3 regions of the Saccharopolyspora hordei genome follow, and region 3 is predicted to be linked to each of the others. Evidence: riboswitches for the same ligand, from Rfam matches in the RefSeq annotation. Region 3 holds a riboswitch; each other region holds the start of a gene.

Region 1 (10,024 bases), 5.0 Mb from region 3:
TGCTGCTGCTCCTGGAGGCGCGCCAGCTGCTCGCACTGGCGAGCGATCTCCTGCGCGGTCAGCATCTGGGCGGCGTCCATCCGACTCCTCGCCTCCGCGGTCCGGGCCTTCGGCGCGTTCGGGAATCACACGGCTGTGATTCCGTTCTTGATTACACCACGACCGGCCGACGCAGCAGAACGGATCACACCGGCGGGTAGCGGACCGGCCGCCACCGGTCCGACGACCAGCGCGACCGATAGGGTCCCCTCCATGGCTGTTCACCCGATCCGCGTCTACGGCGACCCGGTGCTGCACAACCCCACGCGCCGGGTGGAGCACTTCGACGACGACCTGCGCACCCTCGTCGAGGACATGTTCGAGACGATGGCCGCCGCGAACGGGGTCGGGCTGGCGGCCAACCAGATCGGCGTGGACCTGCGGGTCTTCGTCTACGACTGCCCCGACGACGAGGGCGTGCAGCACCGCGGCCTGGTGGTGAACCCGGAGCTGACCACCTCCGAGGTCCCGCAGACGATGCCGGACCCGGACGACGACTGGGAGGGTTGCCTGTCGGTGCCCGGCGAGTCCTTCCCGACCGGCCGGGCGAGCTGGGCGAAGGTCACCGGGTCCGATGTGGACGGCAAGCCGATCGAGGTCGAGGGCACCGGGTTCTTCGCGCGCTGCCTGCAGCACGAGACCGACCACCTGGACGGCTACGTCTACCTGGACCGCCTGGTGGGGCGGCACAAGCGCGCCGCGAAGCGGATGGTCAAGCGCAACGGCTGGGGCGTGCCCGGCCTGTCCTGGGACCCCGCCGAGCACGGTGACCCGTTCTCTGAGGACTGAGGCCGACATCGGGGTGACCGGGCTTGGCACCGGGCCGGAGCGCGGCTAGCCTCGGCGCCGACTGGTGAAGACCGCGGGAGCTCGCACCTGGAGCGGGCTGAGAGGGCGGCTGGGGCCGCCGACCGCATGAACCTGACCGGGTAATGCCGGCGTAGGGAGTGGAGTGGCAGTGGCCGACGTGCGTCCGAACGCGTCCGAGAACGCCAGCGAGATCACCACCGGGCCGATCAGCGGGTCGCGGAAGGTGTTCCACAGCACGGGATCCGGTCTGCGAGTGCCGTTCCGCCGCATCGAGTTGACCAACGGCGAGCACCTCGACGTGTACGACACCTCCGGGCCGTACACCGACGAGACCGCCACCGTGGACGTCCACAGCGGACTCCACCGGGTGCGAGCGGGGTGGACCGACGGACGGGAGCACCGGACCCAGCTGGCCTGGGCCAGGGCCGGGGTGATCACGCGGGAGATGGAGTTCGTCGCCACCCGCGAGGGCCTGAGCCCCGAGTTCGTCCGCGAGGAGGTGGCCAGCGGCCGGGCGGTCATCCCCGCCAACCGCTGCCACCCGGAGAGCGAGCCGATGGTCATCGGCAAGAACTTCCTGGTGAAGGTCAACGCCAACATCGGCAGCTCCGCGGTGACCTCCTCGGTCGAGGAGGAGGTGGAGAAGATGGTGTGGGCCACCCGCTGGGGTGCCGACACCGTCATGGACCTGTCCACCGGCAAGCGCATCCACGAGACCCGCGAGCGGATCCTGCGCAACTCGCCGGTGCCGGTCGGCACCGTGCCGATCTACCAGGCCCTGGAGGAGGTCGGCGGCGACCCGGCCGAGCTGAGCTGGGAGGTCTACCGGGACACCGTCGTCGAGCAGTGCGAGCAGGGCGTGGACTACATGACCGTGCACGCCGGGGTGCTGCTGCGCTACGTGCCGCTGACCGCCCAGCGCGTCACCGGCATCGTCTCCCGGGGCGGGTCGATCATGGCCGCCTGGTGCCTGGCGCACCACCGGGAGAACTTCCTGTACACGCACTTCAGCGAGCTGTGCGAGATCCTGCGCGACTACGACGTCACGTTCTCCCTCGGCGACGGCCTGCGGCCCGGCTCCATCGCCGACGCCAACGACCGCGCGCAGTTCGCCGAGCTGGAGACCCTCGGCGAGCTCACCCGCATCGCCCGCGAGCACGACGTGCAGGTGATGGTCGAGGGGCCCGGCCACGTCCCGATGCACCTCATCGCCGAGAACGTGCGGCGCGAGGAGGAACTGTGCGGTGAGGCGCCGTTCTACACGCTGGGGCCGCTGACCACCGACATCGCGCCCGCGTACGACCACATCACCTCCGGCATCGGTGCGGCGGTGATCGCGCAGGCGGGCACCGCGATGCTCTGCTACGTCACGCCCAAGGAGCACCTGGGCCTGCCCGACCGGGACGACGTCAAGACCGGCGTGATCACCTACAAGATCGCCGCGCACGCCGCCGACCTGGCCAAGGGCCACCCGCGCGCGCAGGAGCGGGACGACGCGCTGTCCAGGGCGCGGTTCGAGTTCCGCTGGACCGACCAGTTCCGCCTGTCGCTCGACCCGGACACCGCGCGGGCGTTCCACGACGAGACGCTGCCCGCCGAACCGGCCAAGACGGCGCACTTCTGCTCCATGTGCGGCCCGAAGTTCTGCTCCATGAAGATCACCCAGGACATCCGGGAGCTCGCCGAGGAGCGCGGGCTCACCACCGTCGAGGCGATCGAGGCGGGCATGCGGGAGAAGTCCGAGGAGTTCGCCCGCACCGGCGGCGAGATCTACCTCCCCCTGGCCGACTGACACCCCGCAGGCGCCCCTCCGGCGTGCCGCACCCGCCGCGCGCCGGAGGGGCGCGGCCCCGGGGCTGCTTCCGCTCCTCGCACTGCCGCGCGAGAGGCGTGACCTCCGACGAAGGGAGCAGGTCGTAGCATGGGTCCGATGCACGAGACCTCGGCGGAGCACGCAGCACGGCCCGCGAACGACACCGCCCCACCGACCGCGCTGACCATCGCCGGCTCGGACTCCGGGGGCAGCGCCGGGATGCACGCCGACCTGCGCGCGTTCTTCGCCTGCGGGGTGCACGGGATGACCGCGGTCACCGCGGTGACCGTGCAGAACACCGTCGGCGTCACCGGGCTGGTGGAGATCCCGCCGGAGACCGTCGCCGCGCAGGTCGAGGCGGTGGCCTCGGACATCGGGGTGGACGCCGCCAAGACCGGGGTGCTCGCCTCCGCGGCGACCATCGAGGCGGTGCTGGAGGTCTGCGACGCCCACGGCATCGGCCGCGGCGGTCGCACGCCGTTCGTGGTGGACCCGGTCGCCGCCTCCCGCAGCGGTGAGCCGCTGCTGCGCCAGGACGCCCTGGACGCGCTGCGCCACGAGGCCTTCCCCCGCGCCTCCCTGGTGACCCCCAACCTCGACGAGGTGCGGCTGCTCACCGGCATCGACGCCCGCACCCGCGCCGACCTGCTGGACGCGGCCAAGGCGATCTACGACTTCGGCCCGGAGTGGGTGCTGATCAAGAGCGGGCACCTGCCCGACGACCCGGAGTGCGTCGACCTGCTCTACGACGGCTCGACCGCCACCCCGCTGGCCGGTCCCCGCTACGCCACGGTGCACACGCACGGCGCCGGCGACGTCTTCGCCTCGGCGATCACCGCGGCGCTGGCCAAGGGCGCCTCGATGCCGGACGCGGTGCGCGCCGGCAAGCGGTTCGTCACCCGCAGCGTGGAGCACGCCTACCCGCTCGGCGCCGGGGTGGGGCCGGTGTCGACGTTCTGGCGGGTCAGCCCGCGGTCCTACTGACACGCCGACACCCCCCATGAGCCCCCTAATAGAGTGATTTTCATCCCGGATCCGTAACCCGAATGGTGTGGCTCATCGACAACCTTGTCGAGAAGCGCGTATTTCCCAGGACCGCACGCCTCTGCCGCGCGCGGTCCGCTGCGCGCTGCGCGGACGATCATGAACAGGGGTTTTCGACAGCGTGGGCGACTCGGTCAGGACTGCTCAGTCGGCGGTGAGCACGTGGGCCCGGCAACTGCTGGCCACCGAGGCCGGGGCACCGGACCCGCACCAACGCCAGTACGCGGTGCTGGTGGTGGCGGCGGTGGTCGCGGGCACCGCGTTCGGCTGGTTGTTCGACCTGCAGACCCCCGCGCTGATGGCCGGGCTGACGGCGGTGCTCGCGCTGGTCGCCACCGGCGGCCAGTCGCTGCGCTCGGACCTGCGCCGGTTCGTCTGGTTCACCCCCGCGCTGGTGCTGGTGATGACCGTCGGCCCGCTGCTGGCGAACGTCCCGGTGCTGGCCTGGCTGGTGGTGGCGCTCGTCGTCTTCGGCGCCGGCATGCTGCCCGCGCTCGGCGAGCACTACCGGGTCGGCGGGCAGACCTTCGCCGCGGCGACCCTGGTGTCCACCACGACCGGCCTCGGCAGCGACCAGCCGGCGTGGGTGCTGCTGGCCGCCTCCGCGTCCGGTGCGGTGTTCGCCCTGCTGCTGCGGGTGCTCATCGGGCTGAGCGACCCCGGCCGGGCGACCCGGGTGGCCGTTGCGCGGACGTTGACCGAACCCGGCCCCGGTGTCGTCGAGTCGGCCGCCGCCGCGTGGCGGGCTGACGGCTCCAGCACCTGGCTCGGCGAGGTGCTGGCCGGTGCCACGCGCTTCCGCGCCGCTCGCGAGGTGCTGCTCGCGCAGGCCCAGCAGAGCGACCGCATCGAGGCCGAGCGGCTGCACCGGATCGTCGCGGAGGCCGACGAGGTCGCCGCCGAGCTGGCCAGGGCGGTGCGCGCCCGCGCCTGCACCGGGCTGCCCCACGCCGCGCGGCGCGACCCGGCGGAGGCGGTGCTGGCCCGGGGCGGTCGGCAGGACCTGCCGGACGCGGTGCGCGGGCTCAACGAGGGCCTGGACCGGATCCGCGCCACCGTGGTGCGCCGCGTCGAGACCCCGCTGCCCCCGCAGGCCCCCGGGGCACGCCGGGAACGGCTGAAGGGCGCGGTGCGGGCGCACCTGTCGCTGCGCTCGTCGCTGTTCCGGCACGCGATCCGCTGCACGCTCGCGGTGTCCCTCGGCATGGTGATCGTGCTGCTGCTGCGCGACCCCTCGGCGTCGAGCCTGCTGCTCGCGCTGTACGTGGTGCTCCAGCCCGCGGCCCGGGACAGCATGACCGGCGCGTTGGAGCGCACCGGTGGCGCGGTGCTCGGCGTGACCGCGCTGGCCCTGCTCATCACGCTGCTGCCCGGGGCGTTCCTGCTGGTGCCGCTGGTGATCGGCGGGATGCTGCTGAGCATGCCCCGGCTGCGCACCGAGTACCAGGCGCTGCTGAGCTGCCTCATCGTGATCACCGTGGTGGACCAGGCGATGCGGCTGGACCGGCCGCTGGTCAACGTCGGGATCAGCTTCGCCGCGAACACCGCGGTCGGCGCCGCCATCGCGCTGATCGTCGGCTACGTCGCGTACCTGGTGCTGCCCAGCAGCATCCTGCCGGACGTGCGGGGCGCGGTGCGCTCGACGGTGTGGGCGGTGTCCGAGCTGCTGCGCAGCGTCCGCGCGGCCGGCCAGGGCGTCGACCTGCCCGCGGCCCTGCAGGCGGCGAACGTGCTGGCGCTGCGGCGCACCCAGGACCTGATGGGCGTGCCCGCGCTGCTGGACGGCACCGGCGAGGAGACCGACGACGAGCGCGCCACGCGGGACGCGGCGATCGCCCTCGACGCGCTGCGCCAGGACGTGTCGACGCTGGCCTTCCGGCCGGAGGCCGAGCAGGCGGTGGCGGTGCCGGCGCTGCGCGCGGTGGACGACCTGCTGGGCGGCAAGCCGACGGCGAAGATCCCGGACGTGCCGGAGGGCAGCGCCCCGGCGACGGAGCTGCTGGCCAGCTCGCTGCTGGAGAACGCGCTGCACGCCCGGCACGCGATCGACCGCACCTTCGGCTACGACAACCCGTGGAAGAGCTACACGATCTCCTTCGTCCGCCCCGAACGTCTCCACATCCGCTGACCCGCGGCGGGCCGGTTCCGAGCGCTGGGGCGGGACGCGGTCCCCAGCGACCGACCCGACCACGGCACCGTCCCCGCGCACCGTCGAGGCGAGAACGCGCGTGCCCTCGGCGAGCAGGAGGGAAGGGCACCTCCGCTCAACTGCGTTGGCGGAAGGTGCCCTTCACCTCGTGCAGCGCGGCCGGGGTTGAACGGTTCGTCAGCCCATGGGGCGGCCGGGGCTGGAGGCTTCGGCCCAGAAGCGCTTCGGGATGCGGCCCGCGAGGGACGCCAGGCGGCCCGCCTCGACCGCCGACCGCATGGCCGCCGCCATGCGCTCCGGGTCCTGGGCGCGGGTCACCGCCGTGGCCAGCAGCACCGCTGAGCAGCCCAGTTCCATCGCCAGGGCCGCGTCGGAGGCGGTGCCGATGCCCGCGTCGAGGATGATCGGCACCGAGGCCCGGGAGACGATCATCTCGATGTTGTGCGGGTTCCGGATGCCCAGGCCGGTGCCGATCGGCGAGCCCAGCGGCATCACCGCGGCGCAGCCGACCTCCTCCAGCTTCAGCGCCAGCACCGGGTCGTCGTTGGTGTAGGCCAGCACCACGAAGCCCTGGTCGACCAGCTGCTCGGCGGCGTCCAGCAGCTCCACCGGGTCAGGCAGCAGGGTGTCGTCGTCGGCGACGACCTCCAGCTTGACCCAGTTCGTCTCCAGCGCCTCGCGCGCGAGCTGGGCGGTCAGCACCGCCTCGGCCGCCGTCCGGCAGCCCGCGGTGTTGGGCAGCGCCTCGATGCCGAGCTTGGCCAGCAGGTCGAGCACACCGGTCCGGCCGCCGGCGTCCGCGCGGCGCATCGCCACGGTGGTCAGCTCGGTGCCGGAGGCGATCAGCGCGCGCTCCAGCACCGCGAGGTTCGTCGCCCCTCCGGTCCCGGTGATCAGCCGCGAACCGAACTCGCGGCCGGCGATCACCAACGGGTCGTCCATGTCACCCTCCTTGCACTGCGGTGAGGACCTCGATCGCGGCCCCGGGCCGCAGCTCGGTCCCCGGCCAGCTCGCGCGCGGCACCACGGCGCCGTCCACCGCCACCGCCACGCCCCGTTCGGGGACGCCGAACTCCGCCAGCACCGCAGCGAGGTCGGCGTCGTCGGCGACCTGCCGCGACTCCCCGTTGATCACGACGTCCACTGCTGTCCTCCCCATCGACTCGGATCGGCGGCCTTGACCAGCGCGTCCGGCTCCCCGCCGCGCAGCAGCGCGAGCACCGCGTCCGCGGTCACCGGGGCGAGCAGGAAGCCGCCGCGGTGGTGCGCGGTGGCGGCCAGCACGCCCGGCTCCAGCCAGCCGAGGACGGGCAGGTTGTCGTCGGTGCTGGGCCGCAGCCCCGCCCTGACCTCGACCAGCTCGTACTCCGCGATGCCCGGCAGCACCTGCTCGGCGTCGGCGATGAGGTCGCGCACGCCGCCCACGGTGACCGCGGTGTCGAACCCGACCTCGTGCTGGGTCGCGCCGAGCACCAGTCCCCCGTCGTCGCGCGGCACCAGGTAGACCGGCCGCCCGTGCACCGGTCCGCGGACGGTGCGGCTCGGCGGCGGCAGCGCCGTGGACCGCGCGCGCAGCCGCAGGATCTCGCCCTTGACCGGCCGGATCCGGCCCCGCAGCGCGGGGTGCAGCTCGCCGGAGTGCGCCCCGGCGGCGATCACCGCCACGTCGCAGTCCACAGTGGAGCCCTCGAGCTCCACCGCGCCCGCGCGCACCGCCTCCGCGCGCGCCGCGACGAACTCCACCCCGGCCGCCGTCGCCGCCGCGCGCAACGCGGCCAGCGCCTGGCGGTTGTCGACCGCGAGGTCACCGGGGACGTCGAGGCCGCCGCGCACCGCGGGCCCCAACGACGGCTCCCGCCGTCGCGCCTCGCGCCCGGACAACCGGGTCACGGTGCGGCCCCGGCGGGCCAGGTAGTCGGCCAGATCGTCCAGCAGGGCCCGGTCGGCGCTGTCCACCCCCACCACCAGGGTGCCCTCGCGGCGCAGACCGGACGGCAGACCGGACGCGCGGCTCAGCTCGTCGGCGAACGCGGGCCAGCGCTCCAGCGACGCGCTGCCCAGCTCCAGCAGCTCCTCCTCGCCGGGCCAGGCCTCGGCGATGGGCGCGAGCATGCCGCCCGCCACGAACGACGCCCCGGACGCCGGTTCCGGGTCGACCACCTGCACTCGGTGCCCGGCGGACGCTGCGCGCCAGGCGACGGACAACCCGATGACCCCGCCGCCGATGACGACGACGTGTTCGGTTCGCTTCCCAGACAACTCCACGCTCCCTGCGCCGGCATGACCCGGATCAGGTTCGACGGTCGGGGCCTGCGCCCCCTCTCAGCCCGGCTGCCGGGCTCCCGTGCTCACCGCCCCACACCGTACCCCTCGACGGCGCCGGTTCCGAGCCCGCTGCCGTGCGCACCGAAGACGGGTAGGGCTGCTCCGTCTGGAGCTACCCTGTGGGGCATGCCTGGACTGGACGGCTTCGGCATCCGCGCCCGCCTCGCCGAGGCGAAGCTCTACCTGTGCACCGACGCGCGCACCGAGCGCGGCGACCTCGCGGAGTTCGTGGACGCCGCGCTGGACGGCGGGGTGGACATCGTGCAGCTGCGCGACAAGCAGCCCAGCGGCGCACCGCTGGAGGCCCGGCACGAGCTGGCCGCCCTGGAGGTGCTGGCCGAGGCGTGCGTCCGGCACGGCGCCCTGCTGGCGGTCAACGACCGCGCGGACATCGCGCTGGCCGCCGAGGCCGACGTCCTGCACCTGGGGCAGGACGACCTGCCGGTGGAGGTCGCGCGGCGCATCGTCGGTGACCAGATCGTCATCGGCCGCTCCACGCACGACGTGGTGCAGGCCGACGCCGCGGCGGCCGAGCCGGGCGTGGACTACTTCTGCACCGGCCCGGTGTGGACGACGCCGACCAAGCCGGGGCGGCCGGCGGCCGGGCTGGACCTGGTGCAGCACGCGGCGGAGCACCGCGGGCACGGCCGGCCGTGGTTCGCCATCGGCGGCATCAGCCTGGACAACCTCGACGAGGTGGTGAAGGCCGGCGCGGAACGGGTCGTGGTGGTCCGCGCGATCACCGAGGCCGAGGACCCGGGCGCTGCCGCCCGCGAGATCCGCGCCCGCCTCCCCTGACCCCGCACAGGCCGACGCGCCGGGCTGCGTGCGCGCGTCCGGACACGAGAACGGCCCCCGGCACCGGTGCCGGGGGCCGTCTTCAGTGGGGACCGATCACTGCGTGAGCAGGGTCAGGCCGTAGGCCGACAGGATCGGGTTGACCGGCTGGAAGTAGGTCGTGCCGCCGGAGCTGCAGTTGCCCGAACCGCCCGAGGTCACGCCCTGCGCCTGGTCGCCGGAGATGAACGAGCCACCCGAGTCACCGGGCTCGGCGCAGACGTTGGTGCGGGTCAGACCGCTGACGGTGCCCTCCGGGTACTGCACGGTCTGGCTCTTCGCCTCGATCGAGCCGCAGTGCCAGCCCGTGGTCGAGCCGGAGCGGCAGACCGACGAGCCCTCCGAGGCCTCGGTGGAGCCACCGACCGCGACGGTGCTGCCGTCGTAGCGGTTCACCGCCGCGGTCGGGGTGTCGGAGGTGACGCTGACCCAGGCGTAGTCGTTGCCCGGGAACCGCGAGGCCTCGAACTGGCCGGTCGGCTGGGACGTGCTGTCACCGGCCGAGCCGCAGTGGCCGGCGGTCACGAAGCCGCCCTGCACCGAGAACCCGACCGAGCAGCGGGCGCCGCTGCCGATGTAGTAGGCGTTGCCGCCGACCACCGCGTAGGTGCGGGGGTTCTCCGTCGACTCGACGACGCGCACGGCCTCGGCGAGGACGCCCGCGGTCTGCACGAACTGGGCCGCCTCGGCCGCGGTGCCGGGCCGGGTGGTGACGATGACCGAGTTGTCCCGGGCCTTCGCGTACCAGCCCGTGACCGCCTTCGGCGCGGTGGCGGCGCGGGCGTTGAGCCCCTGGACCACGCCGTCGAGCTGCTCGGCGGTGAAGTCGGCCTTCTTCGGGTCCGCGCCCGCCGCGCGGATCTCGTCGAAGCGGGCCTCGTCGGTCGTCAGGACGACCAGCTGGCCCTTCCGGGAGTCGAAGTAGGAGCCGCCGTACACGCTGCCCAGCGACTGGCGCAGCACCTGCTCAGCGCGAGCGGCCTGTGCCTCCTGGTCGAGGCGCTGCA
Region 2 (10,024 bases), 1.8 Mb from region 3:
CGCGATGAGGAACTTGAGCCGCTCGGTGACCTCCGTCAGCATCGCCGTGGACAGCCAGGCGTCCTCGCACCACGCGCCGGTGGGGGTCAACGCGCCTTCGAACCCGAGCTGCTCGGCGCTGCGCGCGATCTGGCCGAGGTAGGCCAGCGTGGCCGGGCGGGAACCCGAGGCGGTGTTGGTGGTGGCCACGCCGTGCCCACCGCCGACGAGGTAGCGGCTGTCGCCGTAGGTGGGCAGGAACCAGTGGAACGTCAAGGACATCAGTCACTCCAGGGGAAGCGGCGCCGACCCGCGGCGAGCGGTCGTGCACCCGTCATGTCCGATGTGGACGAGAGAGGGGAACCCGCCGCGCGGTCCGGCGGGTGAGATCTGGTTCAGGAGCGACACGCCTGCGCCGACACGCGGTGGAAGTCCACGTGCCGGCGCTTGGTGAACAGTGCCGCTGCTCGCACGGACCAATCGCAGCAAACAGCACCGCGGGTGTCAACCAGCGGTCGCGGCGTCCCACGTTGCGGACCGCAGTGCGGCGATCCCGTCCGCCGGGGCGCTGGCGAGCCCCTCGCTCACCGCGAAGGCTTCCAGCTCGTCGTCGGTGGCCATCCGGGTCGGGTCCACCGGGCTGACCAGGTGGGCGTAGACCGCGGCCGGGGCGAGCCCGGACAGCCCCACCAGGGCGAACGCCGCCTCGGCGAGCAGCGCCGGGTCGCCCACCGCATCGCCGACCGCGACCGGCACGACGTGGCCTGGCCGGGTGAAGTCCTCGGGGGCGGTGTGCGGAGCGGCGAGCAGGCGCGCCGTCCGGGCCCGGTCCGCCGCGGAGATGCCGGTGCTCACCCCGGCGCTGGCGTCCACCGTGACGCACGCGGTCGGCCCGCGGTGCCCGGTCCTCGGTGACATGGGCGGGAGCACGAGCTCGTCGCAGCGCTCGCCGGAGAGCGCCACGCAGAGGAAGCCCGACGAGCAGCGCACCGCGAAGGCCGTCAGCTCGACGTCCGCTCGCGCCGCGGCGAACACGACGCCGCCGCCGTCGGCGCAGCCGTGCACCACCACGGCCCGGCCGGCCGCGACCTCCTGCGCCGCGCGGACGGCCGCACCGCCCCGCGGTCCGTCGAGCAGTGCTGCGCTGTCCCGTTCTTCGCTCACGTCCTTCTCCTGTCGCGCTGCCTCCCAGTGGACCGTGCGTCCACAGAGGACCGATAGCGCACCTCCTGCGCCTCGCCGAGCATCATGGCGCGGCACGCCGCGGTCAACGACCGCGTCCCACCCCCTGGAACCGGCGTCCTGCTGCTTGACACCGCGTCGATCACCTCCATAGCGTCGCCGCGTGCTCCGACCGGTGTTGCTGACCAGCCGCTCCCACGTGGACCTGCTGCGCGTGGCGTCCGCGGCCTGTTCGCGCTCCTGACCCAGCAACCGGACACCTCGGGCACCGCAGCGCGCCCCGGCGCACGGCCGCGGTGGCCCGGCACGGCCGTCGCCGCAGGAGGCAGCAGATGACCGCGAGCACGCACGTCGAGGCACCCGGGACCCCGCGGACGCGGGACGTCCGCACGGTGATCGTGTCCAGCCTGATGGGCACCACCGTCGAGTGGTACGACTTCTTCCTCTACAGCACCGCAGCCGGGCTGGTCTTCGACGAGCTGTTCTTCCCCGCCGACAACCCGACGGTGTCCACCGTGCTGGCGTTCGCGACCTTCTTCGTCGGGTTCGTCGCGCGACCGCTCGGTGGTGTCCTCTTCGGACACATCGGCGACCGCATCGGCCGCAAGCGCACGCTGGTCACCACGATGCTGCTCATGGGCGGCGCCACGGCGCTGATGGGCGCCCTGCCCACCTACGACGACATCGGCGTGCTGGCACCGCTGCTGCTGGTGCTGCTGCGCGTGGTGCAGGGCCTGGCGATCGGCGGCGAGTGGGCCGGCGCGGTGCTCATGGCGGTGGAGTACGCACCGCCCGGCAAGCAGGCCCGCTACGGCGCCTGGCCGCAGGTCGGCCTGGCGCTCGGTCTGGGCCTGGGAACCGGGGTGTTCGCGCTGCTCGGCCACGTGCTCGACGACGTGCAGTTCCTCGGCTACGGCTGGCGGATCGCGTTCGGGCTCAGCATCGTGCTGGTGTTCATCGGCCTGGTGATCCGGCTGCGGGTGGCCGAGACCCCGGCCTTCGAGCGGATGCGTGCGGCGCGGGAACCGTCCCGCGCCCCGTTCCTGGACCTGTTCCGCGACCGCGTGGTCCGGCGCAACACCCTGCTCGGCGTGCTGTCCCGCTGGGCGGAGGGCGCGGCCTTCAACACCTGGGCGGTGTTCTTCCTGTCCTACGCGACGACGACGCTCGGCCTGCCGCGCACCGACGTGCTGGTGGCCGTGATGGCCGCGGCGATCGTGCTGGCCCTGCTGCTGCCGGTGTTCGGCCGGTACGCCGACCGCTGGACCCCGCGGCGCACCTACGCCGTCGGCGCGACGCTGTTCGCGGCGTCGGTCTTCCCCGCGTTCCTGGCCTTCCAGACCCGCGACCCGCTGCTGGCCGGGCTGGTGGTCGTGCTGGTGCTGGGTGTGGTGCACGCGGTGCTCTACGCGCCGCAGGGCACCCTGTACGCGCAGCTGGCGCCCGTGCAGCTGCGCTACACCGGGATGTCCTTCGTCTACCAGTTCTCCGGCATCTACGCCTCGGGCCTGACCCCCATGGTGATCACCGCGCTGCTGGCGCTCGGCGGTTCGCCGTGGTGGGCCTGCACGTACCTCGCGGTCGCCGGTCTCGTCGGCGCGGGCGCGACGCTGGCGGTGCGCCCGGCCGACCTGCACCTGGCGCGCACCGACTCCTGACCTTCCGGTCGCCGAGGAGCTGAGCGCCACCGTCCACTGCGGACGTCGGCTCCTCCGCGACCGTCGTCCCGGAGGCCGCGAACCCCCGTCGAGCCCCTCCCCGGCTGACCGCGGAGGGGCCGGTGCGGGTGGTCTCGCGGTCCCATCGTCCCTGCGCAGAGGCGACCGGTGCGCGCAGCGCCGCCGGGCGGGAGGGTAGGCTGTGTGGCCGACGACAGGGGAGCGCCGTGACGGGCGCTGAGAGTGCGGGTGAGCCGCAGACCCTCCGAACCTGCTCCGGTTAGCACCGGCGAAGGGAGTTCCAGTGGCGCGCGATGCTGCTTTCCGCTACCGGACGATCGATGTCGTGACCGTGGCCATGCTCGGGGTCGCGATCGGCGTGGCGTTCTGGGGCTGGTCCCAGCTGTACCAGGTGCTGAGCGCCCTCTCCGCGTTCGCGTTCCCGCCGACCTCGGGCCTGTTCGGGGGCGCCTGGCTGCTCGGTGGCGTGGTCGGCGGGCTGGTCGTCCGCAAGCCCGGGGCGGCGCTGGTGACCGAGCTGGTCGCCGCGTCGGTGGAGGCGCTGCTGGGCAACAGCTGGGGGCTGTCGACCGTGGTCTCCGGGGGCTTGCAGGGCCTCGGCGTCGAGCTGGTGCTGGCCGTGTTCCTGTGGAAGCGGTTCGGCCTGGTGGTGGCCGCGCTGGGCGCCGCCGTCGCCGCCGCGTTCGAGTCGGTCTACGAGTGGCAGGTCTACTACCCGGACTGGGCGCTGCCCTACCAGCTCGCCCACCTCGGGTTCTTCGTCGTCTCCGGCGTGGTCATCGCCGGGCTCGGCGGCTGGGCGCTGGTGCGCGGCCTGGCCGGGACCGGGGCGCTGGACGCGTTCGGGCCGGGCCAGGAGCACCACGAGCGGACGGCGGTGTGACCGCCTCGGAGCTGCGCGCGGAGCTGCGGGGTTTCGGCTGGCGGCCGCTGGGGCGCCGCGTGCCCGCCGTCCAGGACCTCGACCTGCGCGTCCGCCCGGGCGAGCGGATCCTGCTGGCCGGTCCCAGCGGAGCGGGCAAGTCGACGGTCGTCCACGCGCTGGCCGGGGTGCTCGGTGGCGCGCTGCCGGGCGAGCGCAGCGGCGAGGTCCGGGTCGACGGCCAGATCGGCCTGCTGCTGCAGAACCCCGGGTCGGCGGTGGTCGCCGACCGGATCGGCCGCGACGTCGCGTTCGGCCCGGAGAACAGCGGGCTGCCGCGCGAGGAGATCTGGCGCCGGGTGGCGGAGGCCCTCGACCTGGTCGGGCTGGACTACCCGGTCGACCGGCCGACCTCGGCGCTGTCCGGCGGCGAGCTGCAACGCCTCGCCCTCGCCGGCGTCCTGGCGCTGCGGCCCTCGTTGCTGCTGCTGGACGAACCGACCTCCATGCTCGACCCGGACAGCGCCGACCGGGTGCGCGCGGCCGTGGCCGACGTCCTGGCCGGCACCGGTGCCTCGCTGGTCGTCGTCGACCACCGGATCGGCCCGTGGCTCGACCTCGTCCACCGCGTGGTCGTGCTCGACGCCGGTGGCCGGGTCACCCACGACGTGAACCCCGCGACCTGCCGCGCCGAGCTCGCCGAGGAGCTCGGCCGCGCCGGGGTGTGGATGCCGGGCCTGCCCGCGCCCGAACCGGTGGACGTGCCTGCGGAGCTGGTGGCCCCGGACTCCCCCGGCCCGCTCCTCGAGGCTCGCGACCTGCGCGTGGACCTCACCACCCGCAGGCTGCGCGGCACGTCCTCGGTGGTGGCGCTCGACGGCGTCTCGGCCGCCGTGCCGCCGGGGCAGGTCTCGGCGCTCACCGGTCCGTCCGGGGCGGGCAAGTCCACCCTCCTCGCGGCGCTGGCGGGCCTGGTCCGCCCCGACCGCGGCAGCGTCAGCGGCACCCCGGTGCCCCTGCACCGGATGCGGTCCGTCGAGCTGGCGCGGACGGTCGGGTGGGTGCCGCAGAACCCGGAGCACGGGTTCCTCACCACCACGGTGCGGCGAGAGGTCGCCCGCACCGCCGAGCGGCTGGGCACCGCCGTGCAGGTCGAGGCGGTCCTGGAGGTGCTCGGGCTGGGCGCGCTGGCCGACGCCAACCCCTACCGGCTCTCCGGTGGCGAGCAGCGTCGGGTCGCGCTCGCCGCGGCGCTCGCGCACCGGCCCAGCGCGGTGATGCTCGACGAGCCGACCGTCGGGCAGGACCGGCACACCTGGGCCACCATCGCCGGGTGGCTGCGCGCCGCCGCGCGTGGCGGCGCCACCGCGGCCGCCGCCACCCACGACCCGGTGCTGATCGACCTCGCCGACCGCGAGACGCGGCTGGCCGGCGGGCGGGTGCTGGCGCGATGACCGGTGTGCTCGCCAAGGCGAACCCCCTGGTGCTGGTGGCGCTGGGGCTGCTGGCGCTGGTCGCGTCGCTGGGGGTGCGGTCGCTGACCACCGCGGTGGTCGCCGCCTGCGCCTACCTGCTCGCCGTGCTGGTCGTGCTCCCGGCGCGCTCCGGGCCCCCGCTGCGGTTCGCCACCGTGGTGCTGGGCGGGCTGTCGGTGGCCTACTCGACGTGGTTGCTCGGCGGCGGGCAGCTCGACGTCGCCGCCACCGCGGGCCTGCGCATCGTGGTGCTGGCGCTGCCCGGGGTGGCGGTGGCTCCGCTCATCGAACCGATGGCGCTGGCCGACCAGCTCGGGCAGCGCCTGCGCCTGCCCCACCGCTTCGTGGTCTCGTTCGCCGCGGCGCTCCAGCGGTTCGAGCAGCTCGGCCAGACCTGGCAGCACCTCTCGCGGGCCCGGCGGTCACGCGGCTTCGGCCCCGGGCGCGGGCCGGTCTCCCGCGCCCGCCACGCCGCCTCGGTCACCTTCGCGCTGCTGGTCACCACCATGCGCGAGGCCACCAGCGCCTCGATCGCGATGGACGCCCGCGGCTTCGCCCGCGCCCACCGGCGCACCTGGGCCGAACCGGCGCCGTGGACCCGGGTGGACACCGCCGTGCTCGGAGTCGGTGCGCTGCTCGCCGCGGTGCCGTACGTGGTCGAGGCGTTGGTGGCGTCCTGACCGGGCCCGTCGCGGGATCCCGTCACGTCGGGCGCCGCGATCTGGTGGGATGTGCGCACGCGGTGAGGAGGCGGGATGACGAGCAGGACCGGGTGGCGGTGGGTCGTCGCGTGCGCGCTCGTGGCCGCGGCGACGGGGTGCGGCGCGGTGCGCGACGCCGGCGGTGGTCCGGCCGCGCCGAGCGAGCCGCCGTCGACCCCCGCGGAGGCGGCCGACCACGCCCCGGCCCGGTTCGCCGCGCAGGTCCTCGCCCGCGCGCGGGAAGCCGACGTCGACCCGCAGCTGCTCATGGCGATCCTGTACAACGAGTCGTACAAGCCGCACGACCCGGACGCCGAACGCGCGTGGCTGCGGCTCGACCCGGACGCCGCGCTGGGTGTGGCCAACATGCACCGGCCCGCCTTCGACGAGGTCAAGTCCGCCCACGGCTTCGCCGACCGCGACTGGCTGGAGCTCCCGGACGACCCCGACCTGGCGATCCGGGCCGCGGCCTGGTACCTGCACGACCTCGCCGCGTCCCTGCCGGACGAGCGCTCCGGCGCCCACACCACCGCCGAGCTGCTCGCGCTGGGCTACAACGCCGGCCCCGGCGCCATGCGCGCTGTCGCGCGGGGCGCCACCCCCGGCCCGCAGGCGCGGTCCTACCTGGACAGGTTGCGCGCCCACTGGGCGAAGGCCGGCGAGGCGCTCACGCGCTGACCGACGCCCGCAGCGCCCGCGCGGTCGCCGACTCCTCGCAGGCCAGCAGCTGCTGCGGGCTTCTCGAGAACACGACGCGGCCGCCGTGGCGACCCGGCCCCGGACCGAGGTCGATCACCCAGTCCGCGCTGCGCACCACCTCCAGGTCGTGCTCGATGACCAGCACCGTGCTGCCGCGCTCGACCAGCCGGTCCAGGACCCGCAGCAGCACCTCGACGTCGGACCGGTGCAGGCCGGTGGTCGGCTCGTCGAGCACGTGGCAGGTGGACCGCTGCCCGGCGGAGAGCTCCTTGGCGATCTTCAGGCGTTGGCACTCCCCACCAGACAGGTCGGTCAGCGGCTGCCCGAGGCGCAGGTACCCCAGCCCCACGTCGACCAGGTGGCCGAGCGCGCGGCCGATCGCCGGGGCGGGCAGCCGGTCCACGGCCTCCGCCACGGTCAGGTCGTCGACGTCGGCGATGGACAGCCCGTCGACGGTGTGCGCCAGGGCCTCGGCGCGGAAGCGGCGGCCGCCGCAGGCCTCGCAGACCGTCTCCTGCCCGTCCAGGAACGCCAGGCCGGTGTGGACCACCCCGGCGCCCTGGCACACCGGGCAGGCGCCCGCGGAGTTCGCGCTGAACAGCGCCGGGCTCGTCCCGGTGCGCCGCGCGAACAGCGCGCGGACCGCCGGCGCGATGCCGCAGTAGGTCAGCGGTGAGGAGCGGCGGTTGGTGCTCACCGGGCGCTGGTCGACGACGGTGGCCTGGTGCTGGGCGACGAACTCCGCGGCGAGGCTGGACTTGCCGGACCCGGCGACACCGGTGAGCACGGTGAGCACGCCGGTCGGCACGTCCACGGTCAGGTCGCGGAGGTTGTTGCGGTCGGCGCCCTCGACGCGCAGCTTCCCCGTCGGCACCCGCGGTTCGCGCTGCCGGGCCCGGGACCGCAGGCCGCGCCCGGTCGGCGTGTCGGCGACCGCGAGCTCGTCGTAGCCGCCCTCGAACACGATCCGCCCGCCCGCGCTGCCCGCACCGGGGCCGAGCTCGACGATCCGGTCCGCCGCGCGCACCACCTGCGGGTCGTGCTCCACGACGAGCAGCGTGTTCCCCTTGTCCCGCAACGACTCCAGCAGCCCGATCAGCGACCGCACGTCGTGCTGGTGCAGGCCCGCGGTCGGCTCGTCGAACACGTACACCACCTCGACCAGGCTGCTGCCCAGGTGCCGGACCGTCTTGATGCGCTGCGACTCGCCGCCCGAGAGGGTCGTCGTGGGCCGCGCCAGCGAGAGGTACCCCAGTCCGACGTCGATGAGCGCGCGGAGCTTGTCCGACAGCGCCGCCACCACCGGCGCGACGCGCGGGTCCCGCACCTGCTCGACGACCGCGGCCAGCTCGTCGATCTCCATGCGGCTGGAGCTCGCCGATGGTGCGCCCGAGCACGCGGGCGGTGCGGGCCGCTTCGCGCAGCCGCTCACCGTCGCAGTCAGGGCAGCGGGCCGAGCGGGTGAACCGGCGCACCACGGCGCGCTTGCGCTCGGACTGCTCGTCGGCGGTGTGCAGGTAGACGCGCTCGAACCGGTCGACCACGCCCTCGTAGTCCTTCGGCAGCCGCCGGGACCACCGCATCGCCGCCTCGCGGTGCAACAGCGCCGCGCGGTCGGCCGCGGGCCACTCGCGCAGCGGGGTGGTCACGTCGAAGGCGCCGGTGTCGGCGTGCTGCCGGTACCAGTACTGGCCCTTGCCGAACCCGGGCAGCAGGACCGCGCCCTGCTCCAGCGACTTGTCCAGGTCCAGCAGGCGTTCGACGGCGGTGGTCAGCGTCTCCCCCAGTCCCGCGCAGGTCGGGCACATCCCGGCCGGGTCGTTGAAGGAGAAGTGGTTGCTCTCGCCGACGTGCGGTTCGCTCACCCGGGAGAACAGCAGCCGCAGGTAGGTGTAGGCGTCGGTGGCGGTGCCGACCGTGGACCGCGCGTTCCCGCCGAGCCGCTTCTGGTCGACCAGCACGACCGGGGACAGCCCTTCCACCGCGTCGGCGTCCGGGCGGCTCCACCGCGGCAGCCGGTTGCGCACGAACGGCGGGTAGTTCTCGTTGACCTGGTACCCGGCTTCGGTCGCGATCGTGTCGAAGACCAGGGAGGACTTGCCCGAACCGGAGACCCCGGCGAACACGACCAGCTCGCCGCGCGGCAGGTCCAGGTCGAGCGCCTTCAGGTTGTGGGTGCGGGCGCCCCGGATGCGGATCGTTCGACTCATGCCGCGACGGTACGAACGGATGCGGCCAGGTCCTGACCGCGATCCGGCGATGATGGGAGGCATGAGCGATGTGACGCGGCGACTGCTCGAGCTGCTGGCCCACCTGCAGACCGGCCGCCGCTTCAGCGGCCGGGAGCTGGCGGCACGGCTGGAGACCAGCCCGCGCACGCTGCGGCGCGACGTGGAACGACTGCGCGACTACGGCTACCCGGTCACGACCCAGCCGGGCCCGGGCGGCTACTACCAGCTCGCCGCCGGCCAGGCCCTGCCGCCCATGGTGTTCGACGACGAGGAGGCGGTGGCGACCGTGGTCGGCCTCGGCGTGCTGGCCGCCAGCGCGCCCGACGCGGGCGGCATCGGGTCGGCCGCCGACCGCGCCTTCGGCAAGGTCGACCAGGTGCTGCCGAAGCGGCTGCGGGCCCGCGCCACCGCTGTGCGCGCCACGGTCGAAGCCGCCGCGCAGGCCGTCCCACCGGTCGGCGCCGACGCGCTGGCCACGCTGGCCGCCGCCGCGGCGCGGCACGAGCACGCCACCTTCCGCTACACCAGCCGCGACGGCAGCACGTCCCAGCGGCGGGTCGAGCCCTACCGCCAGGTGCACCTGCACCTGCGCTGGTACCTGCTGGCGTGGGACCGGGACCGGGCGGACTGGCGCACCTTCCGGCTCGACCGGATCAGCGACATCACCGTCCCCGGCACCCGGTTCGACCCGCGCCCGCTGCCCGCCGAGTCCGCCGCGGAGTACCTGCGCGACAAGCTCGCCGAACCCCGGCACCGCACCGTCGTCCTCGTCGACGCCCCCGCGGACCGGGTCGCCGACGCGCTCAAGTTCGCCGACCTCGCGATCGAGCCGCTGGGCACCGACCGCTGCCGGATCACCACCTGGGTCGACTCCTTCGAGTGGTTGGTGCTCAACCTCGCCTTCCTCGACGCGGACTTCACCGTCGAGAAGCCCGAGCACTTCCGCGCCCGCTGCCGCGACCTGGCCACCCGGCTCGCCCACGCAGCCCGCGGCCCGGGGTGAGCCGCGGGCCGGGCGTCAGCTGAGGGCGGTCACGAGCATGGTGACCAGGACGAGCAGCAGGAGGGCGAGGTAGGCGAGCGCGTGCAGGCGGTCGGGGATGCGGCCGACGAGGCGCTTGACCACCGCGATCGTGGGCAGCGAGCCGCACAGCAGCGCCGCCGTGACGAGGACGTTGACGTGGCCGAGCTGGCCCGGGTGGGCGGTGGTCGGCGC
Region 3 (10,024 bases):
AACACCACGTGGCGGGGGAGCGCGAACTTCGGCAGCTGGTCGCGGACCCGGTCGCGCACCTGCTCGGCGTCGAGCTCCTGACCCGGGCGGAGCACCACGAAGGCGGCGAGCCGTTGGCCGAAGTCCTGGTCGTCGACGCCGATGACCGCGACCTCGGCGACCTCCGGCAGGCGTGCGATGGCGTCCTCGGTCTCCTTCGGGTAGACGTTCTCGCCACCGGAGACGATCATGTCGTCCTCGCGGCCGACGACGAAGAGCCGACCGGCGGCGTCGATGCGCCCCAGGTCGCCGGTGGACATCAGGCCGTCGCGGACCTCCCGGCGGCCACCGTTGGTGTAGCCGTCGAAGAGCATCGCGTTGCCCGCGAAGATGCGTCCGGTCTCGCCGCGCTCGACGGGGCTGCCGTCCTCGGCGAGGATGCGCACCCGCGTGCCCCGGGGCGGCCGGCCCGCGGTGCCCGGTGCCGCGCGCAGGTCCTGCGGTGTGGCGATGCTCACCCACGACACCTCGGTCGAGCCGTAGAGGTTGTGCAGCACGGGGCCGAAGGTGCGCTGGAACCGGGTGGCCAGGTCGGCGGGCAGCGCCGAGCCGCTGCTGGCCACGATCCGCAGCGAGCTGTGGTCGTAGCGGGCGCGGACCTCCTCGGGCAGGTCCAGGATGCGCTGGAGCATCACCGGCACCGCGAACATCGCCGTGCACCGGTGGCGCTGCACGCAGGCGAGCGCCTCCTCCGGGTCGAACTTGCGGCGCAGCACCAGCGTCGCGCCGAGCACGGCTGCCAGCTGGAAGGCGGCCAGCCCCCAGGTGTGGAACAGCGGAGCGCTGATGAGCATCCGCTCGCCGCTGTCCAGCGGGATCCGGGACAGCACCGAGGCCGCCGGCGACAGGCTCGGCGGGTCCGGGCGGCGCGCGCCCTTGGGGGTGCCGGTGGTGCCGGAGGTGAGCACGATCATCCGGGCGTGCCGCCGCGGCCGGGTCGGGCGCCGGGGCGAGGACGTGGCGATCAGGTGCTCCAGCGTGTCGTGCCGGGTGGTGCCGTCGGTCCAGGCCAGCACCTGGTCGACCTCGGTGGGCAGCTCCGGCAGCTGGGCGCGGAACTCGGCGTCCAGCACCAGCACGCTGACCTGCTGCTCGGCGATGACGTCGGCGACCTGCCGGCCGCTCAGGCCGGTGTTGAGCAGCACCACGTCCACGCCGAGCTTGGCCGCCGCGAGGACCGTCTCGACCGGCCCGTGGTGGTTGCGGCACAGCACACCGATGCGGGTCCCCGGCGTGACGCGCCTGCGCAGGCCGTTGGCCAGCCGGGAGGTGCGCTGCTCGAGCTCTGCGTAGCTGAGCGCGCCGCGCTCGTCGATCACCGCCGGGCGGTCCGGGTGGCGCACGGCGCCGACCGCGAAGCCCAGCGGCGGCGTGACGCCCCAGTGCCGCCAGGCGCGGCCGATGCGCAGCAGCTTGTCCGGCCGCATGGGCCGGACCACCCCGCGCTGGGCCAGCACGAACGCCGTGTGGAGGCCTTCGGGAACCCGGCTCAGCGGGGCCAGCACCCGCTGCCACAACACGCTCACGCATCCACCTCTCGTCCGCGAAGCTACTCGAGAGTAGATAATGACCCAACCTGGCCGGAACAGGAAGGGCCCGGCCGATCAGTCCTGGTCAGCCGCGGACACCACGGCGTCGCGCAGCGCCGCCCGCAGCCTGCCCACCTCCAGCGGCGAGAGCACGGCCGTCTCGCCCGGGGGCGCCACCACCACGACGTCCCCCTGGTTGATGAACACCGACAGGTCTCGTCGCCTTCCCGCGACATCGCGGCAGCTCACGTGCCACTCCTTGGTGGGCTCCACGATCTCGTGCCTCCTTGGTGCGGTTCGCGCTCGTGATCGTGGGACGCCGGAGCGGGCCGGACGTGACGCCGCTCCTCCGCCGGAAGCGCACGAGGCGCCGGGCAGCAGCTGCCCGGCGCCTCGCGGTCGTCGTGCTGGTGCCTCAGACCGGACGGACCACGAGCCCCTCGGGCTCGGCGGTGAAGGTGACCGCCCCTTCGAAGTCCGCGATCGGGAGCTCGTCGCGCACCAGCCGGTGCGGCGCGTCGAACGCCTCGACGCGCACCTCGCCCGCGGTGATCGTCTGCTCGGCGACGCCCTCGCCGCCGACCTGCACCTGCAGTTCGTGCCCCTGCACCTGCACGGTCAGCCAACCGCCGGCGACGGTCAGCTGCTCGCCGCTGTGGGTGAGGGTCAGCCGACTGGCGGTGGGGTCCTCGGAGCGCACCGCGACGTGCGAGAGCGCCACGTCGCGCTTGCCCGAGTCACCGACCAGCGCGATGACGTCACGGGTGACCTGCTCGCCCGCGGTCTCGCCCGGCTTCGGCGTGAGCACGGGAGCGCGCAGCTGCGCGGCGATGCGGTAGGGCTGCCACGAACCGGCACCGACCAGGTTGACCACCGCGGTGACGTCGACGTCCTCGAGCAGCCGGTCGCTGCCCGGCGCCGGGGTCACCTCGATCGCCGCGACGTCCCGCTCGCGCAGCAGGTCGCGCAGCGCCTTGGCGCGCTGCCTGCTGTTGCGGTCGAAGCCGCGGGTGATCGCCACCGTCCCCGATCCGGCCGCCGCGACGGCGGCTTCGGTCAGGTCCGCCAACGGGGCCCAGATCCGCGCGGGATCTTCCGGTCGGCGGGGCCGCCGGGAACGGGCGAAGCTCGGAGCATCGGTCGTGGTTTCCATCGTCGGTGAGTTTAGTCGGCGGTGAAGCGCCGTTACTCCCGCCGGTGGGCCCATTCACGCTGTGAAATCGATCGCTCTTCACCGTCGCTCGCGGTTCCGTCGGGTACGGCGACGATCGCTCGCGCCCGGCCTGGGGGCGGGCCCTCCAGCTGCCGGAACGCGCGGTCTTGTCGGCGCGTGCGCCCGGAGCGATGCTGAGTTGTTCGCCGGCAACCAGGGGGGTGGGGATGACCGAGCTGCTCTTCCCCGAGCTGGGGCGGCGCCCTGCCGGGCGGGCCCCGGTGCGCGGGGTGCTGGTGCGGTGGTTGGCCGCGGACGGGAGCGCGGTGCACGTCGGCGACCGGTTGGCCGAGGTGCGGGCGTCCGGTGATGCCGTCGGGTGGGTGTCGGCGCTGGCGACCGGGACGCTCTGGCACCAGGTCCGGCCCGGCGAGGTGGTCAGCGCGGGTTCGGTGGTCGGACTCATCGACTAACCGGTCCCGCCGGGATAGGTTGGTCACCAGTGACGCGGGGTGCCCGGTGCGCCGGGCTGAGAACAGACCCGTTGAACCTGACCTAGCTAGTACTAGCGGAGGGACGTCATGCTTCCCAACGTGCTCACCATCGCGGGCACCGACCCCAGCGGCGGTGCCGGTGTCCAGGCCGACCTCAAGGCGTTCTCGGCGAACGGTGCCTACGGCATGTCCGTGATCACCGCGCTCGTCGCGCAGACCACCACCGGGGTGGTCGAGGTGCAGGAGGTGCCGCCGGAGTTCGTCACCGCCCAGCTGGTCACGCTGCTCGACGACGTGCGGGTGGACGCGGTCAAGATCGGCATGCTGGCCAACGCCGGAGTGATCCACGCGGTGATCGAGGTGCTGGACCGCTACGCGCCGCCGCACGTGGTGCTGGACCCGGTCATGGTCGCCAAGAGCGGGGACCGGCTGCTCGCGCCGGACGCGGTGGGCGCGTTGCGCGACGAGCTGCTGCCGCGGGTCGACCTGATCACGCCGAACCTGCCGGAGGCGGCGGACCTGCTGGGCGAGCCGGAGCTCACCGACGTCGAGGGCATGCCGGCCCAGGCCGAGCGGCTGGCCGGTCTCGGTGCCAAGCAGGTGCTGCTCAAGGGCGGCCACCTGGCCGGTGAGTCCAGTGTGGACCTGCTCCACGGCGACGGGGTCAGCGAGTTCCTGTCCAGCGAGCGGGTCGCGACCACCAACGACCACGGCACCGGCTGCACCCTCTCGGCCGCGATCGCGGCGCTGCGCCCGCAGCGCCCGGACTGGCTGACGGCGGTGCGCGAGAGCAAGGACTACCTCACCGGGGCGCTGCGCGCCGCCGAGCAGCTGGACGTCGGCCACGGCCACGGCCCGGTGCACCACTTCTACCGCTGGTGGTGACCAGCCCTCCGGCCCCACGTCGTTGTCCGATCCGCAACTCCGATGGAGGCCGGGTGCCTGGTCTCCACCGGGATCGCGCCCCCCGAGACGAGGACTGCTGATGAGCACGTTGCCCGCCCCGCCCGCTGACGGTTTCTGCGCGCAGGCCTGGGAGCACACCGCCGGCCTGCAACGCGCGATCGTCGAGCACCCGTTCAACGTCGCGCTCACCGACGGCACGTTGGACCGCGAGGTGTTCGCCTTCTACATCGTGCAGGACGCCCGCTACCTGGTCGGGTTCGCGCAGGCCCTGGCGGCCGCGGCGACCCGTGCCGACACCGCCGAGGACGCCGCGTTCCTGTCCGGGGCGGCCCAGGGCGCCCTGGTCGAGGAGCGCCGGCTGCACGCCGGCTACGTCGCCGAGTTCGGGTTGTCCGACGAGGAGGTCGAGGGTGTCGACACCTCGCCGACCTGCCTGGCCTACACCTCGTACCTGCGCGCCTGCGCGCTGGGCGCGCCCTACCCGGTGCTGCTCGCGGCGCTGCTGCCGTGCTTCTGGGTGTACCAGCACGTGGGCAGCACGATCCTGGAGGCGACCGGAGGCGCCGCCGACCACCCGTACCGGGCGTGGATCCAGACCTACGCCGACGAGGAGTTCGCCGCGTCGGTGCTCACCGCGCGCGAGCTCGTCGACCGGGTCGCCGCGAGCGCCGGTGACGTGGTCCGGCGGAAGATGCTGGCGGCGTTCACCCGCGCCACCGAGTACGAGTGGCTGTTCTGGGACAGCGCGTGGCACAGGGAGGCCTGGCCGACCGCCCGGTTCCTCCGCTAGGCGCTGGAACCTGTTGCGGGGCAAGGCGGAGCCGTGTCGTGTGACCCGCGGCACAGACCGGGGGCGCTAACGAACGGTGAGGGCCGGAACGATGTGCTCAGCGACACGCCAGTTCCGGCGTGGCTTCCCTCTTCTCTCACCCTGGACGGGGTTTCACGCGCCGTGGGCTCTTCGCTGTTGATCGTCTTCCTGGGCATGATGGTGCCCGTGCTCGCCGCCGCGCCGTTCTACGTCGCCGACCGCCGCCGGGAGGAGCAGGAGCGCCAGGTCGACCCGCCCGAGACGACGAGCACCAGCTCCGACGACTGAAGTCGCGGGACCTGGTGCTCCTGGACGCGGGTGGCCCGGTTGGTCACTCCTCGCCGATCTCGGCGCGCAGCCGGGCGAGGCGCTGGCGGGTGCGGTTGAACTTGGCCTCGAAGTGCTTCTCGAACAGGTCGGTCGGCAGCTCGGGCAGCTCGACCGGTTCCGTCGTGCGCTGCGCCGGCGGGGCCGCCTCCTCCGCCTCGGCCTCACCGGACTCGGTCTGGGCGGCGGAAGGCTCCTCGGCCGTCGCTGGTCCCGGCTCGGCCGCCGGCGCGGGTTGCTGCGCAGCCGCCTCCTGAGCAGCCGGTCCCGGTTCGGGCGCGGCCGCGTCGCGAGCCGCCGGGTCGGCCTGCTGCGCGGACGCTTCCTCCTCCGGTCGTTCGGCGAGTGCCGCGTGCGGGGCGGTCGTCCGGCGGGTGACCTTCGGCGGAGCCGGGGTGCGCAGCGCGTGCTTGCCGCGTGGTGGTGCGGAGTCCTGCTCGCCGAGCCGGCGGTTCGCCCGGTGCAGCAGTGGCCAGAAGACCAGCGTGGCGGACGCGAAACCGGTGACGAACATCAGCACGAGCAGTTCCACGTGAAAGCTCCGATCAGTCCTATCGGGCGGGTCCGGGCTGCGGGGTCGCACCGTTGGTGCTCGGGTGCGCACCGTCCATGGGGATGAGGAACGTCTGCACGTCGTCGCGCTGCTCCGGCAGCTGGACCGGCAGCTCCGCCTCGGGTTCCGGGTCCGGTTCGCCGGCGGCGGCCGGCTCTGCGGTCGGGGCCGGCTCGGCGGTGACCGGGGCCGTCGCGGGCGGGTGGGTGCGCAGCTCGTCGATGGAGGCGCCGAGCATGCGCTGCGCCTGGTCCATCGAGGACAGCACCGAGGCGTGCAGTTCCTCCAGGCGCTGCTGGTGGGCGTTGATCTCCTCCAGCGCTTGCAGGCGCATCTGCTCGGTCTCGGCGTCCCACTGGCCGCACTGCTTCCGGGTCTGCGCGATCAGCGCGTCGGCCTCCTCCTGCGCGGCGGCGATGACCCGCTTGTACTCGGCGCGGATGTTCTGCCGCATCCGGTGTTCCTTGGCGCGCAGCTCGCTGGCCTTCTGGTCGTGCTCGCGGTGCAGCTGGGCGCGGCGCTCCTCGACCTCGGCGATCAGCTGGTTGCACTCCTCGCGCAGCTCGTTCGCGGTCTGCTCGGCCTCGCGGATGAGCTCGCGGGCCTCGTTCTCGGCGGTGCCGCGGATGATCTCGGCCTGCCGCCGGGCCTGCTCGCGGAGGGTCTGCACCTCCTCCTCGGCGATCGAGAGCATGTTCTGCACGCGCTGCGAGGCGGCGGGCAGGCCGGTGTCGGAGGACTCGATGCGCCGGAGGCGCTCCTCGGCCGCGTCCAGCGCGCGGCGGGTGTCGTCGCAGAGCTTGCGCAGGTCGCTGTTGAGCTGCGCGGCCTCGTTGCGGTCGATGGTGACCAGCCGCAGCTGGTCCTCCAGCAGTTCGATGTGTTCGATGACCTGGTTTCGGTTGAAACCGCGGACCTGGATGTCGAATCCCGGCCGGAGCGGAACGACGGAGTCGGCGTCATCCATGGGTGAACTCCTCTCCGGGCGGTGGGGGTGATCCGATAGCTCGGAGAGTAGGGGCGTTGCTTCGCGTTCGCCCAGTGAGACACCGCGATCATCACCTGATCAGGTAATTGCGCTGGGTGGTCAGCCGGGTGCTGGCGACCTGCGGAGACACACCGGGTCCGTCCACAGTGGGCAGATGAGGGGTGGGGTGTTCGATGGCACTGCCGTGTGACGGGCCGGTTAGGTTAGGCTGCGCTCACGTACCCGTTCCGAGGAGCTTTCGCGTGACGAGTGGAGTCGACCTTGCCGGGCAGTCGCACCAGCGCGCGTCGGTGCTGCTGCGCCGGTGGCTGGCCGAGACGCACACCCCGGTCTCCGAGGGGCCGCTGCGGCTGACCGTCGGGCCGCTGCGCCTGGGCACCGACGTGCTGTACCGCTCGCCGACCGGGGCGCACGGCTTCGGCGCGATCCACGTGCTCGACGAAGCCGGTGACCCCGCCGCGATCGCCGACCCGGCGCTGCTGGCCGCGGCCTGCTCGGCGGACGCGCGGGCCCGCGCGCTGCCCGACGCGCCGATCAACGCCGCGGAGGCCGGCTCGCTGGTGGACTGGGTGCTGCACGCGCTGCCGCGGCACCGGCTCGACCCGCTGCCGCTGACGGACGACCTGGTCGCGGTCGCCCGCTCGGTGTCCGACGCGGCGGAGGCGCAGCGCTGGCTGGTCGCGAACGTCGAGGGACGGCTGCTGCCCGCCGCGCTGGGCTGGGAGGGCGACCGCGCCGCCGCGACGACCGAGCTGCTCACCCGCGGGCCGCTGGCGGTCATCGGGCTGCTGGGGCGGCGCGGCGTCGTGCACGAGGAGGACCTGCTCGCGGAGCTGCGGAAGCGGTTGCGCGGGGTCGCCGAGGCGCACCCGACGGCCGGGTGGCTGGTCGAGCACTGGTTGACCAGCCCGACGCTGACCGACCTCGCCGCGCTCAACGGCTCCGACCTGCGCTACCGGGACGGGTCGGGCCAGGTGGAGGTGCGGCCGGTGCCGTTCGAGGTGCCCAACCCGCTGTGGGAGGGTGCGGCCGAGGCGCCCGGGGTGCCGCTCCCGGAGCTGGGGGACGGCTGGTCGCTGCGGCCGGTGCGGGTCGTCGGCGACGACGGCGGCCCGGACGTCGCGCTGGTGCACCGCTGGATGAACACCGAGCACGTCGCGGTCAACTGGAACCAGGCGTGGCCGCGGGAGCAGTGGCGCGCCGAGCTGGCCGGTCAGCTCGGCGGGCAGCACTCGCTGCCGTGCGTCGTCGGGCGCGACGGGCGTGACCTGGGCTACCTCGAGCTGTACCGGGTGCAGCGGGACAAGCTCGCGCGCTGCTACCCGCACGACCCGCACGACCTCGGGGTGCACATCGCCCTCGGCGAGCCGGACGCGGTCGGCCGCGGGCTCGGGTCGGCGTTGCTGCGGGCGGTGGCGCGTGGTCTGCTGGAGGCCGACCCCGCCTGCCTGCGGGTGGTGGCCGAGCCGAACGTCCACAACGGAGCGTCGGTGGGCGCCTTCGGCAAGGCCGGTTTCCGCAGGTCGGGCGAGGTCGGGTTGCCGAACAAGAACTCCGCGCTGATGGTCTTCGCACGTGAGTGAGTAGCCCCACTCCGTCGTCGGTGCCGGGCGTCTGTACTCCCGATCGACAAGCAATTAAGGTAAGCCTCACCTATCTTGTTGATCGTGGGGAGAGCGATGCCGGGTCGAGACGACCAGCTGTTGCCGCTGTCGGCTGCGCAGGCGGGGATCTGGTTCGCCCAACAGCTTGACCGGGGCAACCCGATCTTCAACACCGCTGAACGCGTGGAGGTCCACGGGCCCGTGGACCCGGAGCGGTTCGCCGCCGCGCTGCGGCGCGCCGTCGCCGAGACCGAGGCGCTGCGCGTCCGGGTCTGCGCCGAGGAGGCGGAGCTCGGGCAGGTCATCGAGGAGCCCGCCGAGTTCGAGCTGCCGGTGGTGGACTGCACCACCGCCGCCGACCCCGAGTCGCGCGCGCACGCCTGGATGCGCGCCGACCTGCGCGAACCGGTGGACCTCACGCGCGGGCAGGACGGGCGGCTGTGGAGCGCCGCGCTGTTCAAGCTCGGCGAGCAGCGCTGGTGGTGGTACCAGCGGATCCACCACGTGGCCATCGACGGCTACGGGTTCTCGATCTTCATCCGGCGGGTCGCGGAACTCTACACCGACCCGGACGCCGGCCCCTCGCCGTTCGGCTCGCTGCAGGCGCTGCTCGACGACGAGCGGCAGTACCGGGAGTCGGCGAAGTGCGAGCGCGACACCCGGTACTGGCGGGAGCGCTTCGCCGACCGGCCCGACGTGGTGTCGCTGGCCGAGAGCGCGCGGCCCACCGCGCACGACTTCCACCGGCAGACCGCCGAGTCCGGGGCCGGGACCGCGCTGGCCGCGGCGGCCGAGGAAGCCCGCACGATCTGGTCGGACGCGCTCATCGCCGCCTTCGGCGCCTACCTGCACCGCATGACCGGGGCCGGGGACGTGGTGCTGGGCCTGCCGGTGATGGGGCGGCTCGGCTCGGTGGCGCTGCGGGTACCGGGCATGGTCGTCAACGTGCTGCCGCTGCGGTTGCGGATCACCGCGGCCACCACGCGCGCGGAGCTGGTCGCGCAGGTGCGCGCGGCCGTGCGGGAGCTGCGCACGCACCAGCGCACCCGCAGCGAGGACCTGCGCCGCGACCTCGGCCTGCTGGGCTCGGACCGGCCGCTGTTCGGGCCGATGGTCAACATCAAGGCCTTCGACTACGAGCTGCGGTTCGGCGACAGCCCGGCCACCGTGCACAACGTCGCCGCCGGGCCGGTCGAGGACCTGACCGTCGCGGTCTACCACGACGACGGGCGGCTGCGGTTCGAGTTCGACGCCAACCCCGACCGCTACGGCGAGGCCGAGCTCACCGCGCACCGCGAGCGGTTCCTGCGGTTCCTCGACCGGTTCGCGCGGTGCTCGGGGGACACCGCGATCGGCCGGATCGACCTGCTCTCCGCCGAGGAGCGCACCCGGGTCCTGGAGGAGTGGAACGCCCCGGGCGTCGAGCTCGCGGACCTGCCGCCCGCGACGCTGCCGGAGCTGTTCGAGCAGCAGGTGGAGCGGACGCCGGACGCGGTGGCGGTCACCGCCGGCGACGAGCAGCTCACCTACGAGGAGCTCAACGCGCGGGCCAACCAGCTCGCGCACCACCTGATCGACCTGGGCGTCGGCCCCGAGCAACTGGTGGCGCTGGCGCTGCCG

The links. Region 3 has a riboswitch for thiamine pyrophosphate ahead of thiD (bifunctional hydroxymethylpyrimidine kinase/phosphomethylpyrimidine kinase). Riboswitches for the same ligand answer to the same signal wherever they lie in the genome.
Region 1: another riboswitch for thiamine pyrophosphate. It lies ahead of thiO (glycine oxidase ThiO); the one in region 3 lies ahead of thiD (bifunctional hydroxymethylpyrimidine kinase/phosphomethylpyrimidine kinase).
Region 2: another riboswitch for thiamine pyrophosphate. It lies ahead of HNR68_RS15850 (ECF transporter S component); the one in region 3 lies ahead of thiD (bifunctional hydroxymethylpyrimidine kinase/phosphomethylpyrimidine kinase).

The regions. Positions count from the first base shown of each region.
Region 1 covers NZ_JACCFJ010000001.1:272,963-282,986, forward strand. The annotation lists gene HNR68_RS01315 (peptide deformylase) at 253-828, shown strand; gene thiC (phosphomethylpyrimidine synthase ThiC) at 998-2,641, shown strand; gene thiD (bifunctional hydroxymethylpyrimidine kinase/phosphomethylpyrimidine kinase) at 2,780-3,646, shown strand; gene HNR68_RS01330 (FUSC family protein) at 3,861-5,834, shown strand; gene thiG (thiazole synthase) at 6,033-6,797, opposite strand; gene thiS (sulfur carrier protein ThiS) at 6,799-6,999, opposite strand; gene thiO (glycine oxidase ThiO) at 6,987-8,114, opposite strand; TPP riboswitch at 8,106-8,211, opposite strand; gene thiE (thiamine phosphate synthase) at 8,307-8,978, shown strand; gene HNR68_RS01355 (S1 family peptidase) at 9,075-10,024, opposite strand, start outside.
Region 2 covers NZ_JACCFJ010000001.1:3,462,595-3,472,618, reverse strand. The annotation lists gene HNR68_RS15865 (LLM class flavin-dependent oxidoreductase) at 1-261, opposite strand, end outside; gene HNR68_RS15860 (3,4-dihydroxy-2-butanone-4-phosphate synthase) at 484-1,143, opposite strand; gene HNR68_RS27655 (putative leader peptide) at 1,325-1,405, shown strand; gene HNR68_RS15855 (MFS transporter) at 1,494-2,819, shown strand; TPP riboswitch at 3,034-3,119, shown strand; gene HNR68_RS15850 (ECF transporter S component) at 3,166-3,723, shown strand; gene HNR68_RS15845 (ATP-binding cassette domain-containing protein) at 3,720-5,156, shown strand; gene HNR68_RS15840 (energy-coupling factor transporter transmembrane component T) at 5,153-5,857, shown strand; gene HNR68_RS15835 (transglycosylase SLT domain-containing protein) at 5,933-6,556, shown strand; gene HNR68_RS27445 (ATP-binding cassette domain-containing protein) at 6,546-7,940, opposite strand; gene HNR68_RS27440 (hypothetical protein) at 7,939-8,823, shown strand; gene HNR68_RS15825 (helix-turn-helix transcriptional regulator) at 8,849-9,811, shown strand; gene HNR68_RS15820 (TSUP family transporter) at 9,827-10,024, opposite strand, start outside.
Region 3 covers NZ_JACCFJ010000001.1:5,260,392-5,270,415, reverse strand. The annotation lists gene HNR68_RS24095 (AMP-binding protein) at 1-1,565, opposite strand, end outside; gene HNR68_RS24090 (hypothetical protein) at 1,644-1,841, opposite strand; gene HNR68_RS24085 (hypothetical protein) at 1,984-2,721, opposite strand; gene HNR68_RS24080 (hypothetical protein) at 2,949-3,194, shown strand; TPP riboswitch at 3,220-3,315, shown strand; gene thiD (bifunctional hydroxymethylpyrimidine kinase/phosphomethylpyrimidine kinase) at 3,303-4,100, shown strand; gene HNR68_RS24070 (TenA family protein) at 4,201-4,911, shown strand; gene HNR68_RS24065 (hypothetical protein) at 5,074-5,220, shown strand; gene HNR68_RS24060 (hypothetical protein) at 5,264-5,791, opposite strand; gene HNR68_RS24055 (DivIVA domain-containing protein) at 5,811-6,779, opposite strand; gene HNR68_RS24050 (GNAT family N-acetyltransferase) at 7,043-8,383, shown strand; gene HNR68_RS24045 (amino acid adenylation domain-containing protein) at 8,480-10,024, shown strand, end outside.